3 regions of the Shewanella sp. SM68 genome follow, and region 3 is predicted to be linked to each of the others. Evidence: predicted binding sites of a transcription regulator. Region 3 holds the regulator's gene; each other region holds the start of a gene.
The links. The regulator ArgR, encoded in region 3, controls arginine synthesis, uptake and breakdown. The targets are predictions, from matches to a motif close to ANTGAATANNTATTCANT.
Positions count from the first base shown of each region.

Region 1 (7,055 bases), on a different contig from region 3:
ATCCGCGCTTTACTCGGGAAGTGGCGATACAGGGCGGCTTCCGATACACCGACTTCTGAGGCCAGTTTCGCTGTGGTGATCCTTTGTCCTGGGTTGGTTTCTAGCATCTGCGCTAGACATTGCAGAATGTGTTCACGACGATTAATTTTTGGGCTTACAGCCATTGCAGTATCCTTGGCTCAATAACGACTTAGGGGATTATTTAGTGCCTGAATGGCCAAATCCGCCTTCACCACGGTCTGAGCTGTCGAACTCATCAACGAGTTTGAATTGTGCTTGTACCACAGGAACAAACACCAGTTGCGCGAGACGATCGCCCATTTCTAAGGTGAATGGACTGTCACCACGATTCCAACAAGATACCATTAAGGGGCCTTGGTAATCTGAATCTATGAGTCCGACTAGATTCCCCAGTACGATACCGTGTTTATGGCCCAGGCCTGAGCGCGGTAAAATCACCGCAGCAAGTCCTGGGTCGGCCACATGAATAGCAATCCCCGTGGGAATGAGCACTGTTTCACCCGGTGCTATGGTTAAAGCCGTGTCTATCATGGCGCGAAGATCCATGCCTGCACTGCCTGCGGTGGCGTAAGCGGGCAAAGGAAATTCTGAGCCGATACGGGAGTCGAGAATTTTTAATTCAATCGGTGTTTTCATGTATTTGTTTTTTCTTTCACTATCAACGAAAGTAATTGCCGTGCCAACGTGAGTTTGTCAGTAGCAGGCAAATCTTGACTGCCGTGCGGCCAGAAAACACGCAGGGCATTAGCATCGGCATTAAAGCCTAGGCCAGCAATGGAAACGTCGTTTGCGGCGATCATGTTCAAGTTTTTACGTTTGAGCTTATCGTGCGCATAGGCTTCTACATCATGGGTTTCGGCGGCAAATCCCACCACAAAAGGACGGTTAGGTAAGCTCGCAACCGTGGCTAAGATATCAGGATTCCTCACCAGCGCAAGTTGCATTTCTTCGGTCGATTTTTTGATCTTACAGGTAGCAATATCACTAATGCGGTAGTCTGCAACGGCGGCGCAGCCAATAAAAATATCTTTTTTATCAACGTTATCCATAACAGCATCGAGCATATTTTGCGCCGATTCAACATCAATGCGTGTCACGCCTTCTGGGGTGCTGAGATTTACTGGGCCTGAGACTAAGGTGACTGTTGCCCCCATATCTGCCGCGGCTTTGGCCAGTGCAAAGCCCATTTTTCCAGAACTGTGATTTGAAATGTATCTGACGGGATCAATTGCTTCACGGGTTGGTCCGGCGGTAATAAGCACCGACTGGCCTGCAAGAGGCTGCGCAGAGACTTCTTTTGTTGCAAAAAAATCACTGGCTAGCTCGGCAATTTCTAGCGGTTCGAGCATGCGTCCAGGGCCGACTTCACCACAGGCCTGACTGCCACTGGCGGGGCCCCAAAGTGTAAAACCACGTGATGCGAGGCTAGTTAAATTCGCTTGTGTAGCCAGATTACGGTACATCTGCTGATTCATTGCCGGACACAGGGCGATAGGTGCCTCAGTGGCAAGACACGTGGTGGTGATTAGCTCATCGGCCATGCCTGCATTAATCCGCGCCAATAGGTTTGCGGTTGCAGGGGCGATGATGACGAGATCTGCCCAACGAGCGAGTTCTATATGACCCATGGCTGCTTCTGCTGCGGGGTCGAGCAAGCTAGATGCCACTGGATGTCCAGACAACGCTTGCAGCGTCAGAGGCGTGATAAATTCCATCGCACTTTGGCTCATCACCACGCGCACATCAAAGCCTCGCTCCTTCAAGCGGCGTACTAAATCAGCACTTTTATAGGCCGCAATACCGCCGCCAATGCCCAGCAGGACGTTTTTATTTGTCAGACTCACAGACATCATCCGAGATAGAAATAATGCCGGCAACAATATCACAAAGTGGTGAATTTTAGTGACTATCCCAGTTCAAAAAATCTCGTCCATACTCAGTAAAGTGAAAATATGTGAGATGACAGGGAGGTCACATGGGGATTAAAGATTGGCCTGAGGGCGAAGGTCCCAGAGATAAACTGTTACAAAAAGGAGCTGCGCATCTCTCGGATGCTGAATTACTGGCAGTATTGCTGCGTAACGGTTTAGCCGGATTAAACGCGGTTGACCTTGCTAGGTCGCTTATTTGCGAGTTTGGCGGCCTCAGAAACCTGCTCTGTGCCCCAAGAAATCAGGTGTGTCGACTTCCGGGCGTAGGACCTGTAAAATACGCCCAGCTTCAAGCTGCGGCCGAATTAGCGCGGCGTGTAGCGCAGGAAAATCTGCAAAGAGGTCAGGTTTTGACAAATCCCGATTTAACTCGGGACTATTTAATGCGACAATTGGCCGATCGCTCCTATGAAGTGTTCGCAGTTTTACTGCTGGATAGCCAGCATAGAGTGATTCAATTTGTCGAATTATTCCGCGGCACAATAGACTCAGCCTCAGTGTATCCACGTGAAGTGGTGAGCTTAGTGCTGGAGAAAAAGGCCGCAGCAGTTATAGTTTGTCATAATCATCCGTCTGGTATTGCCGAGCCCAGTCAGGCTGACCGACGAATAACTGAGCGATTAAAAAATGCGTTAGCAACCATAGACGTATCCTTGTTGGACCATATGGTTGTAGGTGATCGAGAGATAGTTTCTTTTGCAGAACGAGGCTGGATTAATTAATCTAACACTTGATCTTCACTCTGTGATCGTGTATAAAATGCGCCCTCTTTGTGCCTCGGGCGACGGCCATACGAGGCACATTAATGCTCGAGCGTTAAAATTGTTTTTGGAGAAGATTGACATGTCAAGAGTATGCCAAGTTACTGGCAAGAAGCCGATGGTTGGTAACAACCGTTCGCATGCAAAAAACGCGACCCGTCGTCGTTTTTTACCTAACCTACAAAACCACCGTTTTTGGTTAGAAGAAGAAAAGCGTTTCGTACAGTTACGTGTATCTACTAAAGGTATCCGTCTGATCGACAAAAAAGGTATCGAAGTTGTTGTTGCTGAACTTCGTGCCCGTGGCGAGAAGGTATAATAGATCATGGCTAAAGCTAAAGGTAATCGTGAGAAGATCAAATTAGTTTCTACAGCTAAGACTGGTCACTTCTACACAACTGAAAAAAACAAGCGTAACATGCCTGAAAAAATGGAAATCAAAAAATTTGATCCAGTTATTCGTCAGCACGTTATCTACAAAGAAGCCAAAATCAAGTAATCCTTGGTTAGTGTTTCGAGAAAAGCCCCTTATTTAAGGGGCTTTTTTTTGCATTTTTTTAGTGGCTAGTCATCAAGTTGAGATAATTGCCTCGCAAACTTAAGCCGCTGAATCATCCCCTGTGAAGTTAAAAAAGTGTGAACACTTGCTGAAAATATAAAATAGTGCAGTTCTAAGCACTTTAAATCATTAAAGCTGCACTTTAGTGAGAATAAATTCTTTATATGTGAATTAAAATGCAATACCATACGCGAAAGTTATCGATTCATTCCTGGCATGTCATAGTGACGCTGCCAGCTCAAAAATGAGGTGTAAATAACGCGTGCGTACCACTGAACTGGTTGATGGATTTCGTCACTCTGCCCCCTATGTTAATGCTCACAGAGGTAAAACTTTTGTGGTCATGCTTGGCGGTGAAGCTTTGGCTCAAAATCAATTCCGCGCCATCTTAAATGATGTCGCCCTGCTGCACAGTTTAGGGATCAAAGTGGTGTTGGTATATGGCGCTAGGCCGCAGATTGATGCTGCATTAGCCGCCAACGGTATTGCGCCTGCCTACCACGACGGTGTGCGTATCACGGATGAAGATTCGCTCAAAGTGATTAAGCAAGTTGCGGGTGCACTGCAATTTGATATCACAGCGCGTTTATCCATGAGTTTAAGTAATACGCCGATGCAAGGTGCGCAAATTAACTTAGTGAGCGGCAACTTTGTGATTGCTCAACCACTGGGTGTGGATAATGGTGTGGACTTTTGTCTGAGTGGCAAAGTGCGTCGTATTGATGTGCAAGGCTTAAAACGTCAGTTAGATAATCACTGTATCGTATTGATGGGGCCGATTGCGGCTTCGGTTACTGGTGAAAGTTTTAATCTCACCGCCGAGGAAATCGCGACTCAAGTGGCGATTAAGCTCAAAGCAGACAAGATGATCGGCTTTAGCTCACAGAACGGTATTCTCGATCGAAATGGCGATGTGATTGCCGAGTTGATGCCAAATGATGCGCAAAACATCATGAACAAGCTGGCCGAGCAAGGTTCTGCTTGTGTTGGTACTATGGCGTTTCTCAAAGCCAGTATCGATGCTTGCCGCAATGGTGTGCCACGTTGTCACTTAGTCAGCTACCTCGAAGATGGCGCCTTGTTGCAGGAACTGTTTTCCCGCGAAGGGATTGGTACACAAATCGTCACTGAGAGTGCTGAGCGTTTACGCTGTGCGTCAATCGCCGATATTGGCGGTGTGTTGAACCTTATCCGTCCATTGGAGGAACAAGGCATTCTGGTGCGTCGTAGTCGTGAGCAGCTTGAGATTGAAATCGAACAGTTCATGTTGATTGAACGTGATGGTTTAGTGATTGGTTGCGCTGCGCTCTATCCTTTTGAAGAGGACAATGCGGGTGAGTTTGCTTGTTTAGTGGTGCATCCCGATTATCGCGATGCCGACAGAGGGAGCTTACTGCTGAAGAACATTATCAATCAGGCTAGAAACCGTGGTTATTCACGCTTGTTTGCATTGACAACTCGGAGCATTCACTGGTTCTTAGAGCATGGTTTTGTGATTGAAGATGTTGAAGCATTGCCGCAGAAGAAAAAGCAGTTGTATAACTATCAACGCCGCTCAAAAATTCTCGCGCTCGATCTTTAAGCCGTTCTAAATCAATCCAATCAATGCCAGCCTAGTACTCATATTAGCGCTGGCATTTTTATTGACATAATATGTCTTTGTTGGCAGATTAAGACTTCACTGCACGGGAGATACTGCCAATGAGTCCTCAATTTTTTGAACTCGCCCCTTTAACCCAAACCTCTATCTTCAGCTTTATCGTCTTATTGCTCGGTTTAGCGGGTATCTTGCTGATGTTATGGCTAAAAAATATGCCTAAGATAGCGAAGTCAGCGAGTTTAGGTATATTGCTGGTGATGATGGGCGGATTTTCTTGGGTCTTCTATCAATCGAATCGTGCCGAATTAGTGTTAACCGATACAGAGCTCACAGTTGATGTTCCCTTCTATAAAGTGCAGTTATCCCGCGCGGATTTATTGCCCGCCGAGGCACGCATAGTCGATTTGCAACAAGAGGCAGATTTAACGCCGAGCTTTAAAACCAACGGTATAGGCATGCCAGGATTTCAATTGGGCTGGTTTAATCTACAAGGGAAAGGCAGGGCATTTTTGGTGATAACAGATAAATCGCAGTTAGTGTTAGTGCCAACGACTAAAGGCTACAGTTTATTACTTACAGTACCGCAAGGGAGTGAGTTTTTAGCACAGTTACAGAAGTAATCATCATATGTCATCACTTCTGCCACTGTGTTTATCGGCGTGATAATGTTTACGCCGTTTTGCGTTTATAGGCCATATCTAAGGTAAAGACGAGCAGCGCGCTCCAGATAAAGCCGAAGGTCACGCCTTTTTCGGCATCGAAGGGCTCATTGAACAGACTCACCGCGAGGATGAACATAATACTCGGGCCAATATATTGGAAAAAGCCGAGCATAGACAATGGAATACGTACCGCTGCCCCTGCAAAACACAGCAAAGGAATGGTAGTCACTATCCCAGCCGCCATTAACATCAGATTCAATTGCCAATCGTTAGTCAGCATGCTCGCCGTGGCAGTGTCTAAGGTTGCGACGAGATAAATCAGCGCTACCGGTAATAACACTGCGGTTTCGACCAATAATCCGGCCTTAGCATCCACATTGACCTTTTTTCGCAGCAGTGCATAGAAACCAAAGGTGCCCGCGAGTGCCAGTGAGACGATGGGAATCGAGCCAAAAGAGATTAACTGGATCAATACGCCAGCGCTGGCGAGTGAAACCGCAAACCATTGCAGTTTACGCAACCTTTCGCCTAGAAATAACATACCGAGTAAAACGTTGAGTAAAGGATTGATGAAGTAACCTAGGCTGGCATCGAGCATGTGATCGTTATTTACCGCCCAGATAAATAGTAGCCAGTTTCCCGCGATCAATATGGAAGTAATGGTGAGAACCATCAACTGTTTAGGCTGTTTAAACAGTAAGCGTAAGCGAGAAAAACCGCCGATAAACTGCATAATGATCAGCATAAACACGAATGACCAAATCACTCGATGGAGCAAAATTTCGGTGGCGGAAACATGGTTGAGTAATTTGAAATATAAAGGCGCAAAACCCCACATACAGTAAGCACTGACGGCAAGTAGGATCCCTTTGCGGTATTCAAGATTTGGCATGAGACATCTTCGAAGAACAACAAGGTGGCGATTGTAGGTGTGTCTGACCGCTGACTCAAGGGTATCGCCGTGTTCTTTTCGTTACAGAATATCTCCGCAATAGATTGAATGGGCGATTAAAGTGAGTAAACATCCTGTTGATCAAGACGTTTACCTTAGTCAATTTTGAGCCCTAAGGCAGTAATACACATCTAAATTTAACCGCCTAACCCACCATATAAGTCCCTGTTCCAAAAGCGATATGGGTGCCTTGCTCATTATGTAGTTCCATGCGGCATACTGAAACTCGATTACCCGCACGAATGACGCTGCCCGTGCCCGTAAAGGTGAGGCCGCGTCCCGGCCGCAGATAATCGACGCGCATATCAATTGTCCCTAGGGTTTGCAGGCGTTGCTGCAGCTCTTCGACCGTCCAATCATCACGACTGGCGACCAGTCCTGCAAAGGCCGTGAGTCCGCCAACCACATCGAGTACCGTTGCTGTCACACCGCCGTGGAGGATTTGCTGGTGGATATTGCCAATCAGCTCAGGCTTCATGTTGATCACGACTTCGACGCCATCAATGTCATAACGCTTGATATCGAGTCCGAGTAGATTATGGAAAGGGACATGTTGATCAAATACTGCT
Region 1 is NZ_JAKKRU010000011.1:36,072-43,126, reverse strand. It holds gene slmA (nucleoid occlusion factor SlmA) at 1-164, opposite strand, end outside; gene dut (dUTP diphosphatase) at 199-657, opposite strand; gene coaBC (bifunctional phosphopantothenoylcysteine decarboxylase/phosphopantothenate--cysteine ligase CoaBC) at 654-1,874, opposite strand; gene radC (RadC family protein) at 1,997-2,674, shown strand; gene rpmB (50S ribosomal protein L28) at 2,796-3,032, shown strand; gene rpmG (50S ribosomal protein L33) at 3,039-3,212, shown strand; gene argA (amino-acid N-acetyltransferase) at 3,535-4,854, shown strand; gene L5M40_RS16980 (PH domain-containing protein) at 4,974-5,492, shown strand; gene rarD (EamA family transporter RarD) at 5,542-6,426, opposite strand; gene L5M40_RS16970 (thioesterase family protein) at 6,632-7,055, opposite strand, start outside.
Region 1: argA (amino-acid N-acetyltransferase) is a predicted target of ArgR. The motif match lies at 3,438-3,455, and genes of this name have one in related genera.

Region 2 (7,055 bases), on a different contig from region 3:
TGGTTACCGCTCTTCTATGCCGCATATTGAGATTAAGATTTTCGCCCGTGGCGAGAAGGCGATTGCGGTATTACCTCGCGTCGCTGGGCACATCAAAATGGTGCTGGGTACTGCGGTTGTGGCGGAAGATAAAGCCACCCTTGCCGAAGAAATTCATTATAAGCTGCTTAACTCAGGCTTGACCTTAAGCGTTGCCGAGTCTTGCACTGGCGGCATGATCACCAGTCAGTTAGTTGATTTCCCTGGCAGTTCATCTTACTTACAGCACGGATTAGTGACTTACAGTAATGAATCTAAAGTTCGCGTGTTAGGTGTTAATCCTTCAACCTTAGATGATCATGGTGCTGTCTCTATTGCGACTGTGGAAGAAATGGCTAAGGGGGCAAGGCAAATTTTAGATAGTGACTATGCGCTGGCAACCAGTGGAATTGCGGGGCCCGATGGTGGCACAGATGAGAAACCTGTGGGCACTGTGGCGATCGCTTTAGCAACTCGCGGCGGTGTTTATAGTCAGATGATTAAACTACCGAGACGTTCACGGGATCTGGTACGCAGTTTAAGTGCTGCAGTGGCTTACGATATGCTAAGACGTGAGCTTTTAGCTGAAGCTGTGATCGTCGATTATCAGTCGATTGGGCGATTCAGTAAGTAACTCTTATACGGGCATATACCAGTTTAAACCTGCCAACAAAAATGCTCCCGAGGGAGCATTTTAACTTCTACAGAGATACAAAAATGGCAGATTATTTAGTGAACTTAAGTACTAATTTACCTGGGGCAACTTGAATGCTTTCGGTCATTTTTGCCATCAGTGCTTGGTTACTGTCCTTGGTATCCAGCACATACACAGGCTGGTTTTCTAAGAATTGCCTTAGATAACCCATCACCTGCGGCGTGGCACTGCTAATCGCTTTTTCAATATCCTTGGGCGTTGATTCCACTTTGACTAATTCGAGTTGGCGCAGATAGACACTGTGCGTTGCGCTGTCATACCAAGGCTTTGCTTCGAAAGTCGTCGTGAGTTTGGCACTCAATGGAAAGATCGGATTCTTAATTGATACTTGAGTTGCGGCACTTACGCTCATAGTGTCAGGTTTTACACCTAGCTTGACACTGATGTCGTTAATGCGTACTTCTGCGCCAACTAATTGATTGCCTTGTTTAATCTCAAAATGGATCTCTTTACTGAGGTACTGCTCCATTTCGTGCTCGCTGATACTGTACTGCGAGACGCAGCCGCCAAGCAGTACAGTCAGTCCCAAGCAAATCGTGCGGGAAAGTTTTTTCATTAACCAGTGTTTCTCATACCCGCTGCCACACCTGCAATGGTCAGCATTAGCGCTAACTGTACATGTTCAGACGCAGGAGTTTCGGTTGTTTCCTTACGTGTCCGCGCTAATAGCTCGGTTTGTAAGAAGTTTAATGGATCGATATACGGATTTCGCAGTTTAACTGATTCGCGATTCCACGGTGTATGCGCCATTAAACTATCCGATTTTGTCAACTTAAGCACGACTTTAATGCCCAGATCTAAGCGTTGGCGCAAGGTTTCGCCTAAGTGATGCAAGTCCTTAGGTACTAAACAGGTTTCGTAGTAGCGGGCCAAATTAGGTTCCGCCTTGGCGTAGACCATTTCCAGCATTGAAATACGAGTGCTGAAGAAGGGCCATTCCCGCTCCATATCTTGCAGTAAGCCCATCTCACCACGTTCACTGGCGGCTTGTAGTGCTTCACCTGCGCCGAGCCATGCAGGTAACATCAAGCGGTTTTGCGACCAAGCAAAAATCCACGGAATGGCTCGCAGACTTTCGATCCCACCATCGACACGACGTTTGGCAGGACGGCTGCCGAGTGGCAGTTTCCCTAATTCCACTTCTGGCGTTGCCGCGCGGAAATAAGCCACAAAATCAGGTTCATCACGCACTATGCCACGGTAAGCACCCACTGATTCTTCAGCGATACGTTGCATGCAATTGCGCCACTCTTGCTTCGGCTCTGGCGGTGGTAATAGGGTTGCTTCCAATACGGCCGAGGTATACAGGGCCAAGCTTTGAACCGCGAGTTTTGGCAAGCCAAACTTGAAGCGGATCATTTCGCCCTGCTCAGTCACACGAATGCGGCCATCTACCGAACCTGGTGGTTGCGATAGGATTGCTTTGTGTGCAGGACCACCCCCGCGACCAATGCTGCCACCACGGCCATGGAATAGCGTAAGCTTGACGCCTGCTTGTTTACAGACCGCCACTAACTGCTCTTGGGCGTAATACTGAGCCCAAGCCGCCGCCATGACACCGGCATCTTTAGCCGAGTCAGAGTAACCAATCATGACTTCTTGCATGCCTTTGGTGTAACCACGATACCAGTCGATATCGAGCAAATCGGTAATACAGGCCGCGGCGTTGTTTAAGTCGCTTAAGGTTTCAAATAGCGGTACCACGCGCATTGGGTGCGAACAGCCCGTTTCTTTGAGCAAGAGTAAAACCGTTAAGACATCCGATGGCTTACCCGCCATCGAAATCACATAGGATCCAAGTGCTTTAGCCGGATGTTTAGCAATCAAACGACAGGTATTAAGCACTTCGGCCACATCGGCTGAGGGTTGCCAGTTACCTGGGATCAGTGGACGACGGTTGCTGAGTTCGCGTAATAGGAAAGCTTGTTTCTCGGTTTCATCCCAATGGTTGAAATCACCCATGCCGAGATAGCGAGTTAATTCGGCGAGCACATCGCTGTGACGGCTGGCGTCTTGGCGAATGTCGAGTCTGAGCATGTGAATGCCAAAACAGGCGAGGCGACGGAGAATATCAAGCAATAAACCGTTGGCGATTAAGCGCATACCGCAGTCGGTCAAACTCTTATAAAGCATTTCTAACGGCGCTTTGAGATCGCTTTCTTGCCAAATCAGGCTCGACTTATCGACTTCAGGATTGTGGCCTTCAATGCGCGCATTTAAATAATCTATGGTATCGCGCAGTCTTTGACGAATGGAGCGCAACACGTGGCGGTAAGGTTCGCAGCTGTTATTGGTATAAGCCTTTAACTCATCATTGGCTTCTTCCATCGATAGTTCACCGACCAGTAGGACTATGTCTTTTAAGAATAATCTGGCGGCAGCATGGCGGTTACGGTCGAGCACCTCTTGGGTGACTTTTGCGGTAACAAACGGGTTGCCATCGCGATCGCCGCCCATCCAGCTTGAAAAGCGCACTGGCGCGATATCAATCGGTAATTGCTGCCCTGTGCGTTGCTGCACTCGGTCGTTAAGTTGTCTTAAGAAGTCAGGCACCGCATGCCAGAGTGACTCTTCAATGGTGGATAATCCCCAGCGGGCTTCATCCACTGGAGTGGGGCGCTCGCGGCGGATCTCATTGGTGTGCCATATTTGCGCGATTAATTGGCGCAGGCGCAGATTGATCTGTTGACGTTCTCTATCCGACAGTTGGTCGTTTTCTTGCTCTGTTAAGCAGTCGACAATGGCGGCGTATTTTTGGATCAGGGTGCGACGGGAAATTTCAGTGGGGTGCGCTGTTAGCACCAGATCGATATCCAGTGTTTTTAGACAGTCGAGCATTTTAGCTTGGTCGACACGACCATTGAGCATGCGGCCTAGGAGTTGTTCCACTGGGTCTGGTACGCAGACAAGTTCGTCGCAATTACGACTGATAGTATGAAATTGCTCGGATAAGTTAGCTAAGTTAAGAAATTGGTTAAAAGCTTTTGCAAAAGGGACTAATTCTTCGTCTGGCAAAGCTGTCAGTAACTCGAGCATTTGCTCTCTGGCGGCTTGATCGCCTCGGCGTGAGTCTTTGGCAAGCTTACGGATCTGTTCAACCTTCTCAAGAAAAGAGTCCCCAAGATGGGTACGCATAGTATCGCCAAGGATTTGGCCTAACATACTCACGTTCGATCTTAATGACGCATACATATCTGTCATATTGTCTGCCGCGTTTACTGACATAGTTACTCCGAATAGAAAAACATAAAAATCCGCTGTGCATTTAGCCCGTTAGCACAATACCTATCACTTGGGGCTATGGTCAACAGCAGAACTTATAACTTATACGACTGGCTTATCCGATATGCAACCAATCACGGTATTTGATGAAGAATATTCAATAGAAATGCGAAGTCACGCAATATTTTTTGATGATTAGTGCAAGTGAATATGAAGTGCATCATTTTATGCTTTGCAGACATGTATCTTAGCTGTTAATGAAAAGGACTGATTTTGACTCATGTTGACCCTGGATAACTGTGTTATTAACGAGTTAGCTGAATGGGAACTGTGTCTTCGATATCCTAATTTGAGCTTAAAAGATGAAAATAAATTAAAAATATATATTCACATATATTGCATAAGTAGATCTTTGTGGTAGTCTAGCCATCAGTTGAGATAAGTCACCCCCTGTGACCTGTAGAGTGAATATCATGATGCACAGTATTAGCCTGACAGTGAATAAAATAACGACCTATTACGATTTCCTGCGACGATAGTCTTGTCATCATAGATATGCGCGGTTGCGTGTAAGCTATTCATCTACTCTTTAAGTTTCTTTGATTCGGTTAATAAGACAAAAACATGAAAAATATCGCCATTATTGGTGCCAGTGGTTACACAGGCGCGCAACTGACCGCTTTAATCCATGCAGAAGCAGATCTGACGATTCAGGGTTTGTATGTTTCTGAAAACAGTTTAGATAAAGGTAAACCTTTAGCGGATTTGTATCCTAGCTATAGCCATATCGTATTAACGCTGTCGCCATTGTCCGATGAAGCTAAGGCAAAAATCGTTGCCGAAGCGGATGCCGTGGTGCTCGCGACTGAGCACTCGGTGAGCCTGCATTTAGCGGCTTGGTTTTATAGCCAAGGGTTAGCGGTATTCGATTTAAGCGGTGCTTATCGTTTTAGCGATGTGGCGCAATATCCGAAGTGGTATGGCTTTGAGCATGAATATCCTGAAGTTTTAGCCAAAGCCGTGTATGGCCTTGCCGAATGGAATGCTAAAGAAATCGCTGCGACTAAGATGATTGCCGTGCCAGGTTGTTACCCGACCGCATCATTGACAGCGTTAAAACCGCTAGCGAGTTTACTGACATCGGCTTATCCGGTTATCAATGCCGTGAGCGGCGTAACAGGGGCGGGCCGTAAAGCGCAGTTACACACCAGTTTTTGTGAAGTGAGCCTGACACCTTACGGCGTATTAGGCCACAGACATCAACCCGAGATCGCCACTCAGCTTGGCCAAGAAGTGATATTTACACCGCACCTTGGTAACTTTAAGCGTGGCATTTTAGCGACCATTACCGTACAGCTAAAACCAGGTACTACGACTGCCGATGTGGCCGCGGCCTATAGCGTGTATGACAAGGCGCCATTGGTCACCGTGAAGCACAATCAGTTCCCGAAAGTAGACGATGTGGTGCTGACACCTAACTGTCACTTAGGTTGGAAGTTTGATGAGAATAGCGGTTACTTAGTGGTAGCCAGTGCCATCGATAACTTGATGAAAGGTGCTGCCAGCCAAGCGCTGCAATGCATAAAGATTCATTTTAACCTTTAATTGTTCATCCTTATTTAAGAGAGTCGTCAAGATGTCTACAAACAACTCAGTATTAGTGCTTAAAGTGGGCGGCGCGCTGCTGCAATGTGAAATGGGGATGGCGCGATTGATGGATACGGCTGCGGCTATGTTAGCCAATGGTCAGCAAGTGTTGATGGTGCATGGCGGCGGCTGTCTGGTGGATGAGCAGCTAGCAGCGAATGGTATGGAAACCGTCAAGTTAGAAGGTTTGCGTGTGACTCCGCCCGAGCAAATGCCGATTATTGCCGGCGCACTTGCGGGTACTTCGAACAAAATTCTTCAAGGCGCAGCGACTAAGGCTGGCATTGTGAGTGTGGGCATGAGCCTCGCCGATGGCAATACTGTTTCGGCTAAGATTAAAGATGAGCGTTTAGGCCTAGTGGGCGAAGTCACGCCAAACGATGGCACTTATCTTAAGTTTATCCTCGCCCAAGGTTGGATGCCGATTTGTAGCTCTATCGCCATGATGGACGATGGCCAAATGCTTAACGTCAATGCTGATCAAGCTGCGACGGCCTTAGCCAAATTAGTGGGCGGCAAGTTAGTGCTACTGTCGGATGTTTCTGGGGTGCTCGATGGTAAAGGCCAGCTCATCCACAGTTTAAATGGCAAGCAGATAGCAGACCTTGTTAAGCAAGGTGTGATCGAAAAAGGAATGAAGGTCAAAGTTGAAGCTGCGCTCGAAGTCGCACAGTGGATGGGGCAGGCGGTACAAGTTGCCTCGTGGCGTGATGCAAGCCAATTAATCGCATTAGCAAAAGGTGAAGCCGTAGGAACACAAATCCAACCATAAGTGGAGTAGGTTATGAAGCATTTACTATCGATAAAAGACTTAACCCAGAAGCAGTTACAGGATCTAATTGCCTTGGCAAAAACGATTAAAGCCAATCCGGCTGAGTATCGTCATGCGCTGGATGGCAAGAGTGTGGTGATGTTATTTGAAAAGCCCTCACTCAGAACACGCGTTAGCTTTGATATCGGTATTAATAAGCTCGGGGGCCACTGTTTATACCTAGACCAGCAAAATGGTGAACTGGGAAAACGGGAATCGGTTGCTGACTTTGCTTCTAACCTGTCATGTTGGGCCGACGCAATTGTGGCGAGAACCTATTCACACACCACTATCGAACAATTAGCCGAGTTCGGCTCAGTGCCCGTGATCAATGCGCTGTCGGATCTTTATCATCCTTGCCAAGCCTTAGCTGACTTTTTAACACTGGCAGAGCAGTTTGAGGATGTCAGTAAAGCTAAATTAGCTTATGTTGGTGATGGTAATAATGTCACTAACTCGCTGATGTACTGTGCGGCTATTCTCGGTGCCACCATGACAGTGATCTGCCCAGCGGGTCACTTTCCTGATGGCTACGTAGTGGCAGAAGTGCAAGAGCTCGCCAAACGATATGGCGGCAAGATAGTGCTGACTTCAGATATCGATGCGATTGAAGGTCACGACGCTATTTATACTGATACTTGG
Region 2 is NZ_JAKKRU010000012.1:136,041-143,095, reverse strand. It holds gene L5M40_RS18345 (CinA family nicotinamide mononucleotide deamidase-related protein) at 1-652, shown strand, start outside; gene L5M40_RS18340 (DUF1439 domain-containing protein) at 744-1,289, opposite strand; gene ppc (phosphoenolpyruvate carboxylase) at 1,289-3,958, opposite strand; gene argC (N-acetyl-gamma-glutamyl-phosphate reductase) at 4,580-5,560, shown strand; gene argB (acetylglutamate kinase) at 5,592-6,374, shown strand; gene L5M40_RS18320 (ornithine carbamoyltransferase) at 6,387-7,055, shown strand, end outside.
Region 2: argC (N-acetyl-gamma-glutamyl-phosphate reductase) is a predicted target of ArgR. The motif match lies at 4,330-4,347, and genes of this name have one in related genera.

Region 3 (7,055 bases):
TAATGGCGAAATCGGCCACGCCCTGATAAAAAACTATCCAACTGCTCACACAAACAGCAAACAAAACCGTCAAAGACCAATCCATTTGCGGCTTACCTTGCACTTTTAAGATCAGCCCTATATAGTCCGCCCTAAGAGGCTAACGAAAGGATCACCCGCGACATGAGTAACAGTGCTGTTGAAATTACCCTACTTGGGCGCACCTACTCTATCGCTTGCCCGAAAGGTCAAGAGGATGCCTTACGTACGGTAGCGTTGGGAGTTGAACAACAACTCAGTGCGTTAAAAACCCGAACCAATAGCCTAAGCCGTGAAGAAATTGCGATCATGGCGGCGCTGAATATTGGACACGAGTTGTTCCAAGAAAAGCAAAAAAATAAGCACTACATGCAACAGATGGACGACAGGATCAGCTTGCTGCAGTCGACCCTCGAAAGTGCCTTAGTTGAGCGTTCAACTAAATAGATTTAAACTGTGCACCTTAGTGATTTAACACTCATTGAGTTAAACCAACTGACGCACAGTGAATGGCTAAACTGGCTTATTTAAATAAACCAATGCTTTAGCGATTCAATACCGTTTTGCTCCCTGGGATGCATGCCAACTGGTAATGTCCCTGTGCCGATAATTTTTATCTCAGGGTGAATGCTTTACTGACATTGTGCATGCTCGGCTTGTACCGAGAAGCCTTAGGAGGTAATCATTTACCCGCCTTGAACCTACGGTTCAAGGGCTACACCGGTAGCGGCATTCTGGGGAGCATCTTAATTCTATGTCTACATCTTCCAAACTTTCTCATTTGAATACCCAAAGCGACACAGCGCACCTTGCCGTAAAAGTCGCTGATGCCGTAGATGTCGCAAACTATGCGGCAAATATCGCACTCCATACAAAAGAAAGCCGCAATCTGTTACGCAAAGCCATTCGCACCGCCCGTAAATCTCTCTCCGAAATAGAACAAACCCAAGCAAGTTTAAACGCCTGCCAGCGAATGCTCGATGCATTGCAGGCCAACAAAGCGCAACATGTGGCATTATATCTCACCCATGATGGCGAACTCGCCACGCCACCGCTGATCGCTGCGCTGTGGCAAATGGGCATAAACACCTATCTGCCTAGGTTACATCCCTTCAATGCCGGACAATTATTATTCCTGCATTACACCGCAGACACCCCCATGCAACCCAATCAATTCGGCATCTTAGAACCTAAATTAGATGTGCGCGCCATTATCCCAGTGACAGAGTTAGATGTTGTTATCACACCATTAGTGGCTTTTGATTTAATGGGAAATCGTATGGGCATGGGCGGCGGCTATTACGATAGGACGCTGGCAAACTGGCAGCTTAAAGGTAAACCTTTGCCTATGGGTTACGCCCACGACTGTCAGCAAGTGACGAGTTTACCCTGCGAGTATTGGGATGTGCCTTTGCCATTTATCATCACTCCAAGTCGGGTACTGACATTTTGAAAAAGAAGGATCTAGAAACTAGAATCTAGAGCCATGCCGTGGCGTTCTAGAGCCTTCTCTACCTTAAATGCCGGCCACCATCGACATTATGGCAACGACCGGTGACGTAGCGGCTATTCAGCAGATATTCCACTAAGTCGATAATTTCCTCATTCCCCGCCTCTTTCGGCAACAGCGCTTTGGCTAAGGTTTTTTGCTGATAGGCAGCATCATCACCCACATTAAATAGGATCATCGCTGGCGCAATCGAATTCACTTTGACCTCGGGCGCAAACTTGGCGGCAAAGGATAGCGTCATATTGTGCAGCGCAGCTTTACTGGCGGCATAGGCAATATGCTTCTGACTGCCCTTCTCTGCCACATAGTCAGTAATATGAATCACATCACTGCCGCCGATTTCATCGCCAGCACCCGCACGTAGCTGCGCCTCTAAGGCCAAGTTCAACTGATAGGGTACGCTCACATGCACTTGCATCATGCGCTGCAGCACTTGGCTCGGCGCAAAAGTGGTACTCTTTAAAGACTCATTCTTTGTAAGCACAGGATCAGGCAGCCAGTCCGAGGCATTGTGAATAATGGTGCGAACTTGAGGCTGTTGAGTTAACTCATCAATTAAGGATTGCACTTGGGCATCGTCATAAAAATCGCAGGGATACAGAGTCGCACCTAAGGCGTTCAGCTCATCAATGCTAGCGTAATGGCTGCGATAAGTACCAATCACGCGCTGACCTTGGGCGAGAAAATGTTTGGCTAAGGCGTAACCTATGCGTTTACCCACGCCTGTAATTATGATGGGAGATGTCATACCTATCCTTTTGAGTCGTTATTTGTCAGGCTTTACCTTGTTCACTTAAAAATCAGCAATCAAGTTAAACTGATTAATAACCAAGATGTTACTGCACTCATTTGAATTTAACCTAACAAAAAGCCAAATGAGGGGCTGATCAGTTCTACAATCGCTTCGATCTAAAACCCTTTCTTCTGCGTATAGGGTAGAAGAAAACCAAGCTTGAGTACTCACTTCAAGTATTGTGATCAAGTCATCAGAGGTAATACCGATGGAACTGCGGATTTTTTACGATGGGAATTGTCCATTATGTAGCGCCGAAATGCGTCAACTGAAAGCGCGCGATCCGAAGAACTTGATTGCGCTTGAGGATTTAAATGCGCCAGACTTTAGTGAGCGCTTCAGCCATATCAATAAAGACTACGCCAATACGATTCTCCATGGCGAAACCGCAACGGGCGAAGTGTTACTCGGGTTAGATGTCACTTGTAAAGCGTGGGCACTGACAGGGACGCGCGCCTGGATCCAACTGTTACGCCTGCCCGTGATTAAAACTGTGGCCGATTGGTGCTATCTCAGATTCGCAAAACACAGATACCGCATCTCCTATTTACTGACGGGCAAAGCCCGCTGCGATGATAACTGAGCGCCGCTGATCGACTGAATTCGCTTGGTAAAATGTAAAACCCAGGCATAAAAAAACGGAGCTCATGGCTCCGTTTTTAATTCGGCATAATCTAAAAAGATTATCCGAAATATTATTTAACGAAATCAACGCCTAGTTTGATATCGCCTTTCAGCGTATCTAACATAGAATCACGAGCGTTAGCTTCGAATGCACTCACTTCACCGTAAGGCAGTACTTTTTCAATACCGTTTTTGCCTAACAGCACAGGTTGTGCGAAGAATTCAGCATGCTCGCTGCCGCCGTCAACATAGGCGCATTCAACTATGTTAGCTTCGCCTTGCAGACCACGAACCAGAGACAGACCGAAACGGCAAGCCGCTTGACCCATAGACAGAGTCGCGCTACCGCCACCGGCTTTAGCTTCAACCACTTCTGTACCCGCGTTTTGGATGCGAGTCGTCAAACTTGCCACTTCTTCGTCAGTGAAAGTCGCGCCTTCAACTTGAGACAGTAATGGCAGAATGGTCACGCCGCTGTGGCCGCCGATCACATTCACTTTAACGTCAGCAACGTTCAGGCCTTTTAATTCGGCGATGAAGGTTTCAGAGCGGATCACGTCTAATGTCGTGATACCGAACAGACGGTTCTTATCATAAACACCCGCTTTTTTCATCACTTCTGCAGCGATAGCCACAGTCGTGTTAACTGGGTTAGTGATAATGCCAACCAAAGCCGTAGGGCAAGTTGCCGCTACTTTTTCGATCAGGTTGCGAACGATACCGGCATTGATATTGAACAGATCTGAACGATCCATACCAGGCTTACGTGCAACACCAGCAGAAATTAGAACAACGTCAGCACCCACTAGGGCAGGCGTTGGATCTTCACCAGCAAAACCTTTGATTTCAACAGCAGTTGGAATGTGGCTCAAGTCAACCGCAACACCCGGAGTTACCGGTGCGATATCATATAGAGACAATTGTGAACCCGCAGGCAATTGAGTTTTTAACAGTAGGGCAAGAGCCTGGCCGATACCACCAGCAGCACCAAGTACAGCAACTTTCATAGTTATCTCCGTTATTTCTCGGATATGTGTGACATGGATCTAATTTGCGTTGGCGTCACATTACTGGAATGTCACAACAATTTCAATTATCCCTTAGTCGTGGGACAAAAGAATTCCGGAATAACGTAGAAGCAATGTAGAACAATTACTCAAATTGGGATTTTTACGCCCCCAGCAAACACTTAGCCACTGGGACTTAGTGAATTTTTATTCAACCAATCTGGTTATTTGTTGACAATTTTTCTAAAAATATTCAAAATGGGCCTGTTTTTTTGAATAACGAATAATAATATTATGCAAACGACCAAGAATCAGGATGACCTTGTTAGAATTTTTAAGTCGATTTTAAAAGAAGAGCGCTTTGGCTCTCAGAGTGAAATCGTCACCGCCTTGCAAGCTGAAGGCTTTGGTAATATTAACCAATCAAAAGTGTCACGCATGCTCAGCAAGTTCGGCGCAGTGCGGACTCGCAACGCTAAGCAAGAGATGGTGTATTGCTTACCAGCCGAATTAGGCGTACCCACCGCGGGTAGCCCACTGAAGAATTTGGTACTCGACGTCGATCACAATCAAGCTATGATCGTCGTGCGAACTAGCCCAGGTGCCGCGCAGCTGATTGCCCGTTTATTGGATTCTATTGGTAAACCAGAAGGCATTTTGGGTACGATTGCCGGTGATGACACTATCTTTATTTGCCCATCGAGCATCCAAGATATCGCCGATACCTTAGAAACCATCAAATCTTTATTCAATTACGCAGAATAAAAAAACAGGTCAGTGAGCTGACCTGTTCTATTTTATCTGTACATTTTGAAGTGCAATATAGCGCTGGTTATTTGGCCATTGTCCCGATTACGTTACACATTCCAGCACAATATCTAACTCACAATATCTAACTCAACTATAACGATATCAGTAAGCCACACTGATGCGCTGGTTTGGGTGAGCGCCCTTTTCGGCTTCATCTACCATGGCTTTTGCGTAATCAGTTACAGAGATACGGCTTTGACCATTAGCATCGGTAAAGAAACTGTCGCCACCAAGACGGTACGGGCTTTCACTCTCACCGGGATAAATCTCAGCCGCTGGGCTCACAAAGGTCCAATTGATTGCCGTTTGCGCCGCACGGAATACCTTCAAGGCTTCACCCTGAGCTAACGCCTCATCTTTATATACTGCGGGGAAGTCTGGGCTAGAGACCAGCGTCACACCCGGCGCCACTTCTAAACTCCCAGCACCACCGACCCACAATAAACGTGGCACGTTAGCGTTAGGCAGCACATCCAGTAAATGCTGAACCGTACTCGCCACTAGACCATGATTTTGTTGGGCGCGGCCACCAACGGCGGCAATCACGACATCTACGCCAGCAAAGGTATCGGCGACCAATGGCTGCTCTAAATCCACGGCACGTACTACTACGTCAGCCACGGATAACTTGCTTGGGTCACGCACTAACGCTATCACTTTATGTCCACGACTCTGTGCTTCTTTTAAAATTGCACCACCGATCCAACCCGTTGCACCTAAAATTGCGATTTTCATTTCATTGTCTCACTCAGATGATTTACATTGGATCCAGTTTACTTGCAGTTTTTCACCTAATAAACATCAATAATTGAGCATGATTGTTTCAATATAGGATACTAATGTGGATAAAATTGCCGCTATACGCAGTTTCGTCGAAGTCGCAAACTGTGGCAGCTTTACCAAAGCTGCCGAACATTTAGACCTCAGCCGCCTGCAGGTTTCCCGTCATATTCAAGAAGTGGAGCAGTGGTTGAGTTTACGCTTATTACACCGCACCACGCGCAGCGCCAGCTTGACTTTGCAGGGTGAGGAAGCGCTACAATTTTGCCAGCGGATCTTAAGTGAAGTTGCTGCCATGGAGAGTCGTGCCCACAGCCATAACAGTGAACTGGTAGGCAGTATTCGTATCGCTACGCCTATTGGCCTTGGGCAGCACAGTCTGTTTGATGTCGTTGATCGCTTTATTAAAATTCATCCTAAGGTCAACATTCAACTGGTGATGTCGGACAGTTTTGCGCAATTGGTAGATGAGCGAGTCGACGTGGCGCTACGTTATACCGAGCAACCCGATGAGAATCTCATAGCTCGGCGTTTGATGACCATAGATGCAGTACTTTGCGCGGCGCCGAGCTATCTTGATAGCGCAACGCCACTCCTCGAACCCATTGATCTACTGGCCCACAACTGCCTCATACACTCAGCGCAACAAAACTGGCCTTTTCTAAAAGAACTGCAAGCCGAGCACGTCAAAGTTACAGGGAATCTTAGGGCTAACGATATGGGAGTGTTGGTCAGTGCGGCGCTACGTGGACATGGCATAGTGCGTTTACCCTGTGACTTGGCTAACCAATACCTTGCCAGTGGTCAGCTCAAAGAAGTCTTACCCGAATTTACGACACCAGGCCAAACCCTGTGGGCGGTATATTTGTCCCGCAGTTATCAGCAAAATCTAGTGCGCGCCTTTATCGATTTCACCGCCCTGCAATGGCAGCTCGATATCAAAAAATGGGTTCCCGCGCATTAGCATAAAAAAACGCACTTAGGCGTTAGCTTAAGTGCGTCTCGATTGATGCTAATTCGGCTTGATTATAGAAAGCTTATTCGTCGAACTGCAGCATAAAATCCAGTGCGGGGGCAAAGAAAGATGAACCTGTCATCGCCTTAGTAAAATGCATCAAGTGATCATGATTGCCTGCGCCATCACCAAACATCATGCTATGCAGCATCTTTTCAAAATGTTCTGGCGTGCGGCAGTTAGAGATAAACATTAATCCCTGCTCCTTCAGCGAACCATAGGGCATACTCTGACGCAGGATCTCCATTGATTTACCATCGGCATCTTTAAGATTAACGCGCTTGATATGGCTGGTCAGTGGCTTATCTTCAGATTCATACTCGATATTATCTTGCTTAGTACGGCCGATAATATCCTCTTGTTTTTTAACTGGTAATCTATGCCACTTACTCAAGTTATGGGCATATTTTTGCACATGGATATAGCTGCCACCCTTAAACTCAGGATCCTCATCACCCACAAGTGCCACTTCCTGGCGGTGACGCCCCTTAGGGTTTT
Region 3 is NZ_JAKKRU010000002.1:380,151-387,205, forward strand. It holds gene L5M40_RS04745 (cell division protein ZapA) at 163-465, shown strand; RNA gene ssrS (6S RNA) at 583-763, shown strand; gene L5M40_RS04755 (5-formyltetrahydrofolate cyclo-ligase) at 773-1,471, shown strand; gene folM (dihydromonapterin reductase) at 1,530-2,276, opposite strand; gene L5M40_RS04765 (thiol-disulfide oxidoreductase DCC family protein) at 2,530-2,904, shown strand; gene mdh (malate dehydrogenase) at 3,017-3,952, opposite strand; gene argR (transcriptional regulator ArgR) at 4,247-4,717, shown strand; gene L5M40_RS04780 (NAD(P)-dependent oxidoreductase) at 4,865-5,497, opposite strand; gene L5M40_RS04785 (LysR family transcriptional regulator) at 5,604-6,506, shown strand; gene L5M40_RS04790 (Dyp-type peroxidase) at 6,580-7,055, opposite strand, start outside.